DNA from 2 places in the Duffyella gerundensis genome. Region 2 is predicted to be linked to the other one. Evidence: predicted binding sites of a transcription regulator. Region 2 holds the regulator's gene; the other holds the start of a gene.
The links. The regulator sigma-54, encoded in region 2, starts transcription at its own class of promoters, with help from an activator protein. The targets are predictions, from matches to a motif close to GTTGGCACANNTTTCGCTNT.

Region 1 (5,859 bases), 580 kb from region 2:
ACATCGTTACCGAACAGCGTTTTCAATGCTGCATGTCTATCATTCTGGCACAATTTTCTCGCTTTGCCCGCGATCCTGCCTGCTTGTGGACAGGTTGACGAAAACTGGTCCGATCTCGCACACTATGATCATCATTTTAAAGAGGACGTGACCATGAGTCAGGCGCTGGATAATCTGTTAAATCTGCTTAATCTTGAAAAAATTGAAGAGGGCCTGTTTCGCGGTCAAAGTGAAGATCTCGGCCTGCGTCAGGTTTTTGGCGGACAGGTGGTGGGCCAGGCGCTATCCGCGGCCAAACATACCGTGCCGACGGAACGCGTGGTGCACTCCTTTCATAGCTACTTTTTGCGCCCCGGCGACAGCAAAAAAGCGATTGTTTATGACGTTGAAAATTTGCGTGATGGGCAGAGCTTTAGCGCAAGACGCGTGAGTGCTATTCAGAACGGCAAACCTATCTTCTTTATGACCGCCTCTTTTCAGGCCCCGGAAAGCGGCATGGAGCATCAAAAAACGATGCCAGCCGCACCGGCGCCGGATGATTTACCCTCCGAAACCGCGATAGCCCGCCAGCTTTCGGCGCATTTGCCCGCGGCGGTGCGTGATAAATTTCTCGCCGATAAGCCGCTTGAGTTTCGTCCCGTCACCTTTCATAACCCGTTAAAAGGCGCAGTCGCTGAACCCACGCGTCAGGTCTGGCTCCGGGCCAATGGCGACGTGCCGGATGATCGGCGCATTCATCAATATCTGCTCGGCTACGCTTCAGATTTTAATTTTTTGCCGGTCGCGCTACAGCCGCATGGCAAAGGTTTTCTTGAACCCGATCTACAAATAGCCACCATCGACCATTCCATGTGGTTCCATCGCCCCTTCGATTTGAACCAATGGCTGCTCTATAGCGTTGAAAGCACTTCAGCATCTGGCGCACGCGGTTTTGTGCGCGGTGAGTTTTATACTCAACAGGGTGAGCTGGTTGCCTCGACGGTCCAGGAAGGCGTGATGCGCCTGCGCAACGTGTAACAAAAAGGGCGATGCTGCTGCATCGCCCTTCTGATATCTGCCCCATTAAATCAGGTGCACATTATTGGTTATAGGCGTTCTCGCCATGACTGTTAACGTCCAGACCTTCGCGCTCATGATCCTCAGAGACGCGTAGCCCAACAACCATATCGGCAATTTTAAAGCCCACAAACGCCACCACACCGGTCCAGATAATGGTCACGCCAACGCTCAATAGCTGAATCCACATCTGATGACCCATAGTCACGCCTTCCGCGTAACCCACGCCGCCCAGCGAAGAGGAAGCAAACACGCCGGTGAGCAAACAGCCTACGATGCCGCAAACGCCATGCACGCCAAACACATCGCATGGATCATCAACACGTAACCATCTTTTCAGCACGGTGACGCCCCACAAGCCAGCAACGCCGCCGATTAAGCCGATAACCAACGCGCCGCCTACCCCAACATAACCACAGGCTGGCGTAATGGCGACCAGGCCAGCAATAAAACCAGAGCTGGCACCTAACAGCGAAGGCTTGCCACGGTGCAACCACTCGCCGAAGGTCCAGGTTAATACCGCGCCAGCAGTAGCCACGACGGTATTCAGGAAAGCCAGTGCAGCAATTTCGTTGGCGGCGCTGGCAGAGCCGGCGTTGAAGCCAAACCAGCCCACATAGAGAATAGCGGTACCGGTGAACACCATCGGCAGGTTATGCGGTTTAAAGGCTTCTTTACCAAATCCGGCACGTTTGCCAACCAGATAAGCACCCACCAGGCCAGCAACGGCTGCGTTGATATGAACCACGGTGCCGCCGGCAAAATCGAGCGCGCCATCCTGCGCGAGGAATCCGCCCGCCCACACCATGTGCGCAATAGGCAGATAAGCGAAGGTTAACCACACCACGACAAAAATCAGTACGGCTGAGAAGCGAATGCGTTCTGCGATAGCGCCAACGATCAAGCCAACGGTGATACAGGCGAAAGAAGCCTGGAAAGCCACGTGAATATATTGATAGAAAGAGCCGGTTAACGCTTTGAGTTCAATATTCTTCAGCATTACCCACTGGAAGCTGCCGAAGAAAGCGTTGCCTTCACTGAAGGCGAGAGAGTATCCATAAAGCACCCACAGCACGCACACCAGCGCAAAGGTAACGGCAACCTGGGTCAGCATGGAAAGCACGTTTTTGCCACGGATCAGGCCGCCGTAAAACAGCGCGATGCCTGGAATGGTCATGAACAGTACCAGCGCGGTACAGATCATCATAAAGGCGTTATCAGCTTTGTCCGCAACGGCCGGAGCCGCGGCCATTGCCAGCGAGGGCAGCAGCGCCAGACTGGCCAGACCGGATTTGGTCACTATTTTTTTCATTTTATTCCACCCCATCACTGTGCCTGAAATTACAATGCTGCTTCGTCGGTTTCGCCGGTACGAATGCGGATAACGCGCTGCAGTTCTGCAACAAAAATTTTGCCATCGCCGATCTTGCCGGTGTAGGCCGACTTGCTGATGACATCAACCACTTCGTCCAGCTGATCGTCAGCAATGGCGATATCAATTTTGACCTTTGGCAGGAAATTCACGCTGTATTCTGCCCCGCGATACAGTTCTGCATGGCCTTTCTGACGACCAAACCCTTTCACCTCGGTGACGGTCAGCCCCTGAATACCGATCGATGACAGCGCTTCGCGCACATCTTCCAGTTTGAACGGTTTGATTACCACGGTAACCAGTTTCATACGAACTCCTCCAGCCAGGTAAATGTTGATGTCGCCGAGACGCTGAAGATTAAGCAAGTGCTGTGCCATAAACCGGCAAGAGGATTTTTTAATTTTCAAACGAGGAAAATTGCGGCCTGCGCTGGAACTTTCGTCACAGCGCAGCGCCAGTGTCAGGCAGAGAGGGGAAGAAGTGCACCAAAAAGATGCAAAGGAGTGGAGATTGATGCATCACCAATGAACAATGTCATTCTAACGCTCAAAAAAGGTGCAATTTGGCGTTACGCTTCCTGTGCAACGCCGGAGGCGAGCTCTTCTCCGGCAAGCTGGAGTTGATACATTTGCCAATAGCGGCCACGTTTTGCCAATAGTGCCTGATGGCTGCCCTGCTCTACCGCGTGCCCACGATGCAGAACCATAATCGTATCAGCATCAACAATGGTGGAAAGGCGGTGGGCAATCACCACCAGCGTAGTGCGCTGACGTACCGCATATAGCGCACGCTGGATTGCCTGCTCAGTGCCGGAATCGATATTGGCCGTGGCTTCATCAAGAATGAGGATCTTCGGTGACATCACCAGGACCCTGGCCATCGCCAACAGCTGTTTCTGGCCCACTGACAGGGTATTCCCCTGCTCACCAAGCTGGGTATGGATGCCTTCAGGCAGACTGCGCGCCAGCTCAGCCAGTTGCACCGTCTCCAGCGCCTGCCAGACCTGCTCTTCTGCAATATCACGCCCAAGACGGATATTCTCAAGGAAGCTTTCTGCCAGTACTACGGGATCCTGCTGCACCATCGCCACACCCTGTCGCAGCACCGCATGACTCAGCGTGTGTAAAGGACGGCCATCGAGACGAATTTCACCATGCCGCAACGGGTAATAGCCCATTAACAGACTGGCTAAAGTACTTTTGCCGCTTCCGGTATGGCCCACCAGCGCAACAAAAGAACGCGGCGGAACCGACAGCGAAATATCCTGCAGCACGTTGCGATTGTCACGATAGGCAAAAGAGATCTTTTCAATATCAATGCGACCATCGCTAAGCGGGCGATCATCGTTACCGTAATGTTGCTGCGGTGCATCCATCAGCTCAAAAATGCGCTCGCCCGCGACAACCGCCTGTTGCAGCATCGATTGCTGGGTGGTCAGCTCAATCAAGGGTTCATTCAACCTGCCTAAATAGCTGATAAAAGCGTACAGCACACCGACTTCGAACGCACCTGAGCCAGAAAAGCTAAACAGCAGCATCAGGCCGCACAGAATCAGCGCAGAAAACAGACTTAGCAGCGGACGCAACAAAAAGCCATCCAGCCTGAGCGTTTGCATACGCGCCAGATAATGCGAGCGGCTGGCATTGCCCATGCGCTCGCCAAAACGCGCCTGCTGGCGAAACTGTTGAATCACACTCATGCCGCTGATGACTTCGTTAAAGCCATTATTGATATCGGCAAGATAACTGCGCACCCGGCGAACAATCGGCGTGCTGATACGCTGATAGATAAACATCACCGCAATAACCAGCGGAAAGATGGTGATCGCAACCAAGGCCATATGTTGGTTAAGCGAAAACATCGCAACCAGCATGGCACTGATCAGCGCTGCGCTGCGCAGCACCGTGGCGACGACGGTGACATAAAGATCGCGCACGACTTCCGTATCGTTGGTCACGCGGGAAATCAGCTGGCCTACCGGCTGATTGTCAAAAGCGCTGAGTGGCTGGCGAAGCGCTGCATCCATGACCTGTGAACGTAGCCGTTGCACCACGCCCACCGCCGCCTGGTTGAAAAGTAGCGCCTGAAAGTAGTGTAAAGCGGCCGAGAGGATCTGCAGCAGCACGTAGGCCAGTGCCAGTCCGGCCGCCAAAGCAACTGGAACGTTGTGCCGCGCTACCATATGATCGATAAAGTAGCTGATCAGTAGGGGGCCTGTGACTTCAGCAATTGCTGCAACCCACAGCATCAACACCGCGAGGCCCAACGTTTTGCGCCATGGCCAGCCGTAAGAGAGCAACCGCTTCAGCGCAGGCCACATGCGGGTCTTATTTGACATGTACGGTTCCCTCGTTGACATCATCTTCATCCAGTGCCGCTTCAATTTGTTGGTAGCGATACATGTCACGATACCAACCACTTTCAGCCACTAATTTTTCATGTTGCCCACGCTGCGCTACTACGCCGTGTTGCATCACTAAAATTTCGCTGGCTTCGGTTAAGGCTGATAAACGATGCGCGCTGATGATTACCGTCCTACCCTTACCCCAGCGCCGCAGGTTATGCAGAATTTGGTGTTCGGTCCGACCATCAACCGCTGATAATGCATCATCCAGGATCAGAATTTCGGCGTTAAGCAGCAGCGCACGGGCAATGGAGATACGCTGCTTTTGCCCGCCTGAAAGCATCACGCCACGTTCGCCGACCTCGGTCTCATAGCCCTGCGGCAGTTGCAGAATGTCATCATGAACGCTGGCCAGCCTGGCCACCGCTTCGATCTCCTGCTGCGTGGCGCCAGGTCGACCCAGCGCAATATTATTAGCAATGCTGTCTGAGAACAGAAAAGGCGTCTGGCTGACTACTGCCAGTCGACTGCGCCAGCTGTCGATACGTAATTCAGTGAGCGCCAGACCGTGGTAGCGAATATCACCTTGCTCAATATCAAAATGACGCTGCAGCACGCTAAGCAAGCTGCTTTTTCCCGAGCCAGTTGGCCCGCAGAGTCCCAGCATTTGACCGGGCTTGAGCATAATATTTATGTTACGCAATGCTGGCGTTTCCGCACCAGGATAAGTGAACTGGCGGATGGCAACCTGCAATAGCCCCGGCCCTTCCGGTAGGTTATGCGCACCTTCGGTAACCGTTGGCGCTTCGGAAAGCAAAGACCGAATTCGGCTCCATGCGGCGCTACCGCGCTCTACGATGTTGAACATCCATGCCAGTGCCAGCATTGGCCAGATCATCAGGCCTAAGTACATGATAAAACTGGTTAGCTCGCCCAGCGTCATATAACCGTGCCATACCATCCAGCTGCCGCCGCCGACAGCCAGCAGGTTAGAAAAGCCGATAGCGATAAATATGGTGGGATCGAAGCGTGCATCAACCCGCGCTACGCGCAGATTTTTTTCTCCGGTGTCGCGTGCGATCGAGGC
Region 2 (5,859 bases):
TTTGTTCCGGTACCGTTTTCAGCCGTGATGGTTGAACGACAGCTTGCGGCCTGGTTGACCGGTGATGTGAGTTACGTTGCGCATTCCAGCTGGGCAGGAACCCATGAGATTTCGCCCTGGATGTCGCTGGCGGTTATCGCCTCAGAAGACCAAAAGTTCCCGACACACTGGGGATTTGACGTTGATGCAATTGAATCAGTCCTCGACAAAGGCGAAAAAGGGCGCATGCGTGGTGCGTCGACCATTTCTCAACAAACGGCTAAAAATGTTTTTTTATGGGATGGCCGCAGCTGGGTGCGCAAAGGGCTGGAGGCTGGCTTAACGGTCGGTATTGAAACGGTCTGGAGCAAACGACGTATTCTGACGGTTTATCTCAACGTCGCTGAATTTGGTGAAGGCGTATTTGGCGTGGAAGCGGCATCACAGCGTTATTTCCACAAACCCGCCAGTAAGCTGACCATTTCCGAAGCCGCGCTACTGGCAGCGGTATTGCCCAATCCGCTGCGCTTTCGTGCCGACGCGCCGGGCGCCTACGTTCGTCAACGTCAGCAGTGGATCATGCAGCAGATGCGCCAGCTAGGCGGTGAAGGCTTTCTGGTCCAGCATAAGCTGATGTAGGCCACGCGCACCGGAAGGCTGCCGGTGCGCGATATCACTCTTCGTCAAAACCCGACTCAAACAGCTCAATCACCGCGGCTAAAGCCACTTCTTCCTGCGGGCCCTGTACTTCAATTTCAATATGTCCACCCTGGGCGGAATCAAGCATCAGCAGCGCAATAACGCTGCTGGCTTCTGCTTCGGTGCCCGCTTCATTACGCAGCAGCACTTCAGCATCAAAACTCTGCACCAGCTCAAACAGTTTCATTGCCGGACGTGCGTGCATGCCCAGCTTATTTTTGATCTCAACGGTCTGCTTAACGGTCATGATTTGCGTTTTTCCAGTGTGCGATGACGTGACTGCACATTTTTGCCACGCGAACGGAAGTAATCAGCCAGCTGTTCGGCAATATAAACCGAACGATGCTTACCGCCAGTACAGCCGATGGCCACGGTCAGGTAGCTGCGGTTATTGGTTTCCAGCATCGGCAACCACAATTCAAGATAGCTGCGGGTTTGATAAATAAAGTTGTGCACTTCGGTATGGCGATCAAGAAAGGCAGCGACGGGTCGATCGAGCCCGGTCATCGGTCGCAGCTTTGGATCCCAGTGGGGATTGGGCAGGAAGCGCACGTCGAAAACGTAGTCGGCATCGATGGGAATACCGTGTTTAAAGCCAAAGGATTCAAACACCATAGTGAGTTCGCGCTCACGCTTGCCCAGCAGCCGAGTACGCAGCATCTCAGCCAGTTCATGCACCGACATCTCTGAGGTATCGATGATCAGATCGGCGCGTGAGCGTAAAGGCTCCAGCAGATCGCTCTCTTCATCAATGGCGCTCTCCAGAGAGAGATTTTTACTGGAAAGAGGATGCAGGCGACGCGTATCGCTGTAACGACGAATCAGCGTATTGCGGTCGGCATCAAGAAACAGCAGTTGCGGCGAAAAGCTGTCCGGCAGGCTGGTGAGGGCTTTTTCAAATACCTCAGGCGATTCCGGCATATTGCGAACATCAATGCTCACTGCGGCAGAGATATTTCGCTCCGCCAGCGATGACGCTAAATCGGGAAGCAGCACAACCGGCAAGTTATCGACACAGTAAAAGCCCATGTCTTCCAGGGCCCGTAACGCTACCGATTTGCCCGATCCAGAGCGGCCACTGACAATCATCAGCACCATGAATTCTCTCTCCTGTTTAACCCGGCATTAAGATTGCGACTCATCCTGAGATTCTGTGATGATTTCATACAGTTCATTATCGCTTTGGGCCGCACGCAGGCGACGACAAATGCTCTTATCGGCCAAACGCCTGGCCACTAAAGAGAGGGTATGTAAGTGCGTTTTGCACTGGTCTGCTGGTACCAGCAGCGCAAACAGCAGATCAACCGGCTGGTTGTCCACCGCGTCAAACGCAATGGGCTGATCGAGACGAATAAAGACGCCCACTGCACGCAGCGTATCCTCTTCCAGCTTGCCATGAGGAATCGCAATGCCGTTACCAATGCCTGTACTTCCCATACGCTCGCGCGTCAGGATGGATTCAAAAATCGTCTGGTGCGGCAAGTTAAGCTGTTTCGCCGCCAGTTCGCTGATGATTTCCAGTGCCCGCTTCTTGCTCTGGCAATGTACGCCGCTGCGGGTACATTCGATGGAAAGAACAGAACGGAGTTCCAGGGTCAGATCGTTATTCATCATAGTTTCACTTACGTGTTCACGTGCCACGGATGCAGCCATTCACTTTACGCGCCTTCAGGCGGGAAAAGCAGCAAAAACTGAGGTGGCATTTTGCCTGAATGGAAAAAGGGGGCGAATAAATTCGCCCCTTGCGTCGGGCAGACAGGCTGCCGTTCGTTGATCCATCATGCGGTTATAAAATTAATGTTGTTTGAGTTTGTCTTTATGCTTGTTCAGCTGACGAGTCAGCTTATCGACCAGGCTGTCAATCGACGCATACATGTCATCCGCTTCAGCTGTCGCATGTAGCTCACCCCCATTGACATGCAATGTTGCCTCAGCAATTTGCATCACTTTTTCCACTTTCAGCACAATGTAAACCTGATTAATTCGGTCGAAGTAGTGCTCAAGCTTGGCAAACTTGGTGTTGAGGTATTCGCGCAGAGGAGCCGTAACTTCAACGTGTTGCCCGGTGATATTTAGTTGCATAGGTCTTCCTTCTCGTTGCTGATCAAACCAATTGCTTGCGCTGGTTCGAGGGTGGGATAGACAAAGACTCACGGTATTTTGCCACGGTGCGGCGCGCAACCATAATGCCCTGATCGGAAAGCAGGGAAGTCAGCTTGCTGTCGCTCAGCGGCTTAGCGGGATTTTCAGCAGATATCAGCTTTCTCACCAGCGCGCGAATCGCCGTTGATGAGGCTTCTCCGCCGCCTTCAGTATTTACGTGGCTGGAGAAAAAGTATTTAAGCTCGAAGATGCCGCGCGGGCTGTGCAGGTATTTCTGCGTGGTGACGCGCGAAATAGTCGATTCATGCATCTCGACTGCCTGCGCGATATCCGCCAGCACCATCGGGCGCATGTGCTCTTCGCCCTGCTCAAAAAACGCCTGCTGCTGCTCCACAATGCAACGTGTGACCTTCAGCAGCGTGTCGTTGCGGCTTTCCAGACTTTTGATTAACCATTTCGCTTCCTGCAGATTGCTGCGGATAAACTGGTTATCGCTATCGTTGCGTGAGGATCCGCCGAGCGCGGCATAGTGCTGATTTACCCGCAAACGCGGCAGGCTGTCGGCATTGAGATCGACCTGCCAGCGGTTGCCGATCTTGCGCACCAGCACATCAGGAATGACATATTCGGGTTCGGAGGTATTAATTGACTGGCCGGGGCGCGGATCCAGCGACTGGATCAGCTGCATTGCGCACTTCAGCGTCTCTTCTTTCAGACGCGTTACGCGCATCAGGCTGCGAAAATCGTGGTTAGCCAGCAGATCAAGATGATCGCTGACGATCTGACGCGCCTCTTTCAGCGATGGTGTATCAACATCATATTGTGACAGCTGAACCAGCAGACAATCGCGCAGATCGCGGGCGCCAACACCAACCGGATCAAAGCGTTGAATGCGTTTAAGCACCGCTTCAACTTCATCGAGCGCAAGGTCGTCGCTGCCTACGCCATCGCGAATCTCTTCCAGCGTGACGGTCAGATAACCGGTGTCGTCAATGGCATCAACGATGGAGGTCGCAATGGCGCGATCGGTATCCGTAAAGGGAGTGAGCTCAACCTGCCACATCAGATAATCCTGCAACGTCTGCGTGGTTTCGCCCTGATACACGGGCAGCTCATCGTCGTGGTAATCGGTACCGGTGCCGGAAGGTGTGCCCGCGGTGTAAATCTCATCCCACGTGGCATCCAGCGGCAACTCTTCCGGCATATCTTTCTGTTCCAGCGCTTCGCGGGTGTCCAGCGCCTCGGTTTCCTGGGTTTCCCGTGAATCTATCTCTTCATGAATATCGGCTTGCTCAAGCAGGGGATTACTCTCCAGTGCCATCTGTAGCTCCTGCTGGAGCTCAAGCGTAGAGAGTTGCAGCAAACGTATCGCCTGCTGCAGTTGCGGTGTCATCGCAAGTTGTTGGCTGAGCCTGAGTTGCAAACCTTGCTTCATAGTCAGGATTAACGTTCCTAAACAAACATACCGGTTACCAACACCTTATCAGAGTCTGAACTCTTCGCCCAAGTAAACCCGCTTAACTTGTTCATCGGCGAGGATTTCATCCGGCGTACCGTGGGCAATCAGGCTGCCCTGACTAACGATATAGGCGCGTTCACAAACCGCCAACGTTTCGCGCACATTATGATCGGTAATCAACACGCCCAAGCCACTGTCACGCAGATGCTCAATAATTTTCTTGATATCGATAACCGAGATGGGATCGACACCGGCAAAAGGCTCATCCAGCAGAATAAATTTTGGATTCGCAGCCAGCGCCCGGGCAATCTCAACGCGGCGACGTTCTCCGCCAGATAACGCCTGGCCCATGCTGTCACGCAGATGTTCGATATGAAACTCTTCCATCAGCTCATTAGCACGATCCTCGCGCTGTTCCGTGGTCAGATCGTTGCGCACCTGCAGCACCGCCATCAGGTTGTCGTAGACGCTCAGGCGACGGAAGATCGAGGCTTCCTGCGGCAAGTAGCCGATGCCGCGGCGTGCTCGCGCATGCAGTGGCAGAATACTGATATCTTCATCGTCGATCACAATGCGCCCGGCATCACGCGGCACGATGCCGACCACCATGTAAAAAGTGGTCGTTTTGCCAGCGCCGTTCGGGCCAAGCAGGCCAACAATCTCGCCTGATTTGACCTCAAGGCTGACATCTTCAACAACGCGCCGACCTTTGTAGGCTTTCGCCAGATGTTCTGCGATTAAAGTTGCCATACGAATCAGTTACTCTTCTTTTGGCTGCTTGCGGAGCCGTTTTTATCCTGCAGCTGCGACGGCACTAACACCGTGGTCACGCGATTGCTTTTGCCTTCGCTGTAGGCCTGCATTTTCTGCTGTTTCACCAGATAAGTGATGCGATCGCCTTTGATGTTGCTGTCCAGCTGCTCTAAATAGGCGTTGCCAGTCAGCTCAACAAAGTCGTTAGCCAGTTCGTAATGCATCTTTGAAGCGTTGCCTTTGACCGGTTTGCCGTTGTCCTGCAACTGGTAAAACGTCGCGGGCGCGCCGTAAGCGTCGACCACGGTTTTTTTGCTGTCGCCGCCAGGACGAGTAACTACCACTTTATCCGCGGTAATTTTGATCGAACCCTGCGTCACGATAACGTTGCCGGTAAAGGTGGCGACGTTGCCCAGCATATCGAGCTGCTGGTTCTGCGAATCGATGTTTACGGGCTTTTCCGAGTCGCCGGTCAGCGCGAACGCCGGCAGGCTCGCGGTCAGCAACGCGCTAACCACCAATAATTTAAGGCTGTTTTTGGATTTCATATGAGGTTTTAACCTTTTCAATTAACTCGGCGTTTTTCGTCCGTAAATTACCGCGCATTTTCATGCCGGTAGAGTTAAAACTGGTGCCCCACAGCGTAACCTGATCGTCGGACGTAACATCCTGTGTGACCAAATTGACCTGCGCATTGTCGGTTTTAATACGTTGCAGCTGAGAGTCCTGCGTCAGCGTGTTCACTTCCACATGACCATAAAGATAAAGCATGCGATCCTGCGTCAGTTTGGCTTTATCCGCTTTAACTGACCAGGTCGGCACCTTGTTCTCATCGTACGTCGTCATTACGGGTTTATCGAACCAGC

Region 1: the regulator sigma-54 is predicted to act here: its motif matches at 2,787-2,806, upstream of glnK (P-II family nitrogen regulator).

The regions. Positions count from the first base shown of each region.
Region 1 is NZ_LN907827.1:1,086,561-1,092,419, reverse strand. Features, by position in the region: gene tesB (acyl-CoA thioesterase II) at 154-1,017, shown strand; gene amtB (ammonium transporter AmtB) at 1,079-2,368, opposite strand; gene glnK (P-II family nitrogen regulator) at 2,398-2,736, opposite strand; gene EM595_RS04905 (SmdB family multidrug efflux ABC transporter permease/ATP-binding protein) at 2,997-4,766, opposite strand; gene EM595_RS04900 (SmdA family multidrug ABC transporter permease/ATP-binding protein) at 4,756-5,859, opposite strand, start outside.
Region 2 is NZ_LN907827.1:503,113-508,971, forward strand. Features, by position in the region: gene mtgA (monofunctional biosynthetic peptidoglycan transglycosylase) at 1-618, shown strand, start outside; gene npr (PTS phosphocarrier protein NPr) at 653-925, opposite strand; gene rapZ (RNase adapter RapZ) at 922-1,776, opposite strand; gene ptsN (PTS IIA-like nitrogen regulatory protein PtsN) at 1,804-2,289, opposite strand; gene hpf (ribosome hibernation promoting factor) at 2,473-2,760, opposite strand; gene rpoN (RNA polymerase factor sigma-54) at 2,783-4,216, opposite strand; gene lptB (LPS export ABC transporter ATP-binding protein) at 4,265-4,990, opposite strand; gene lptA (lipopolysaccharide ABC transporter substrate-binding protein LptA) at 4,996-5,541, opposite strand; gene lptC (LPS export ABC transporter periplasmic protein LptC) at 5,519-5,859, opposite strand, start outside.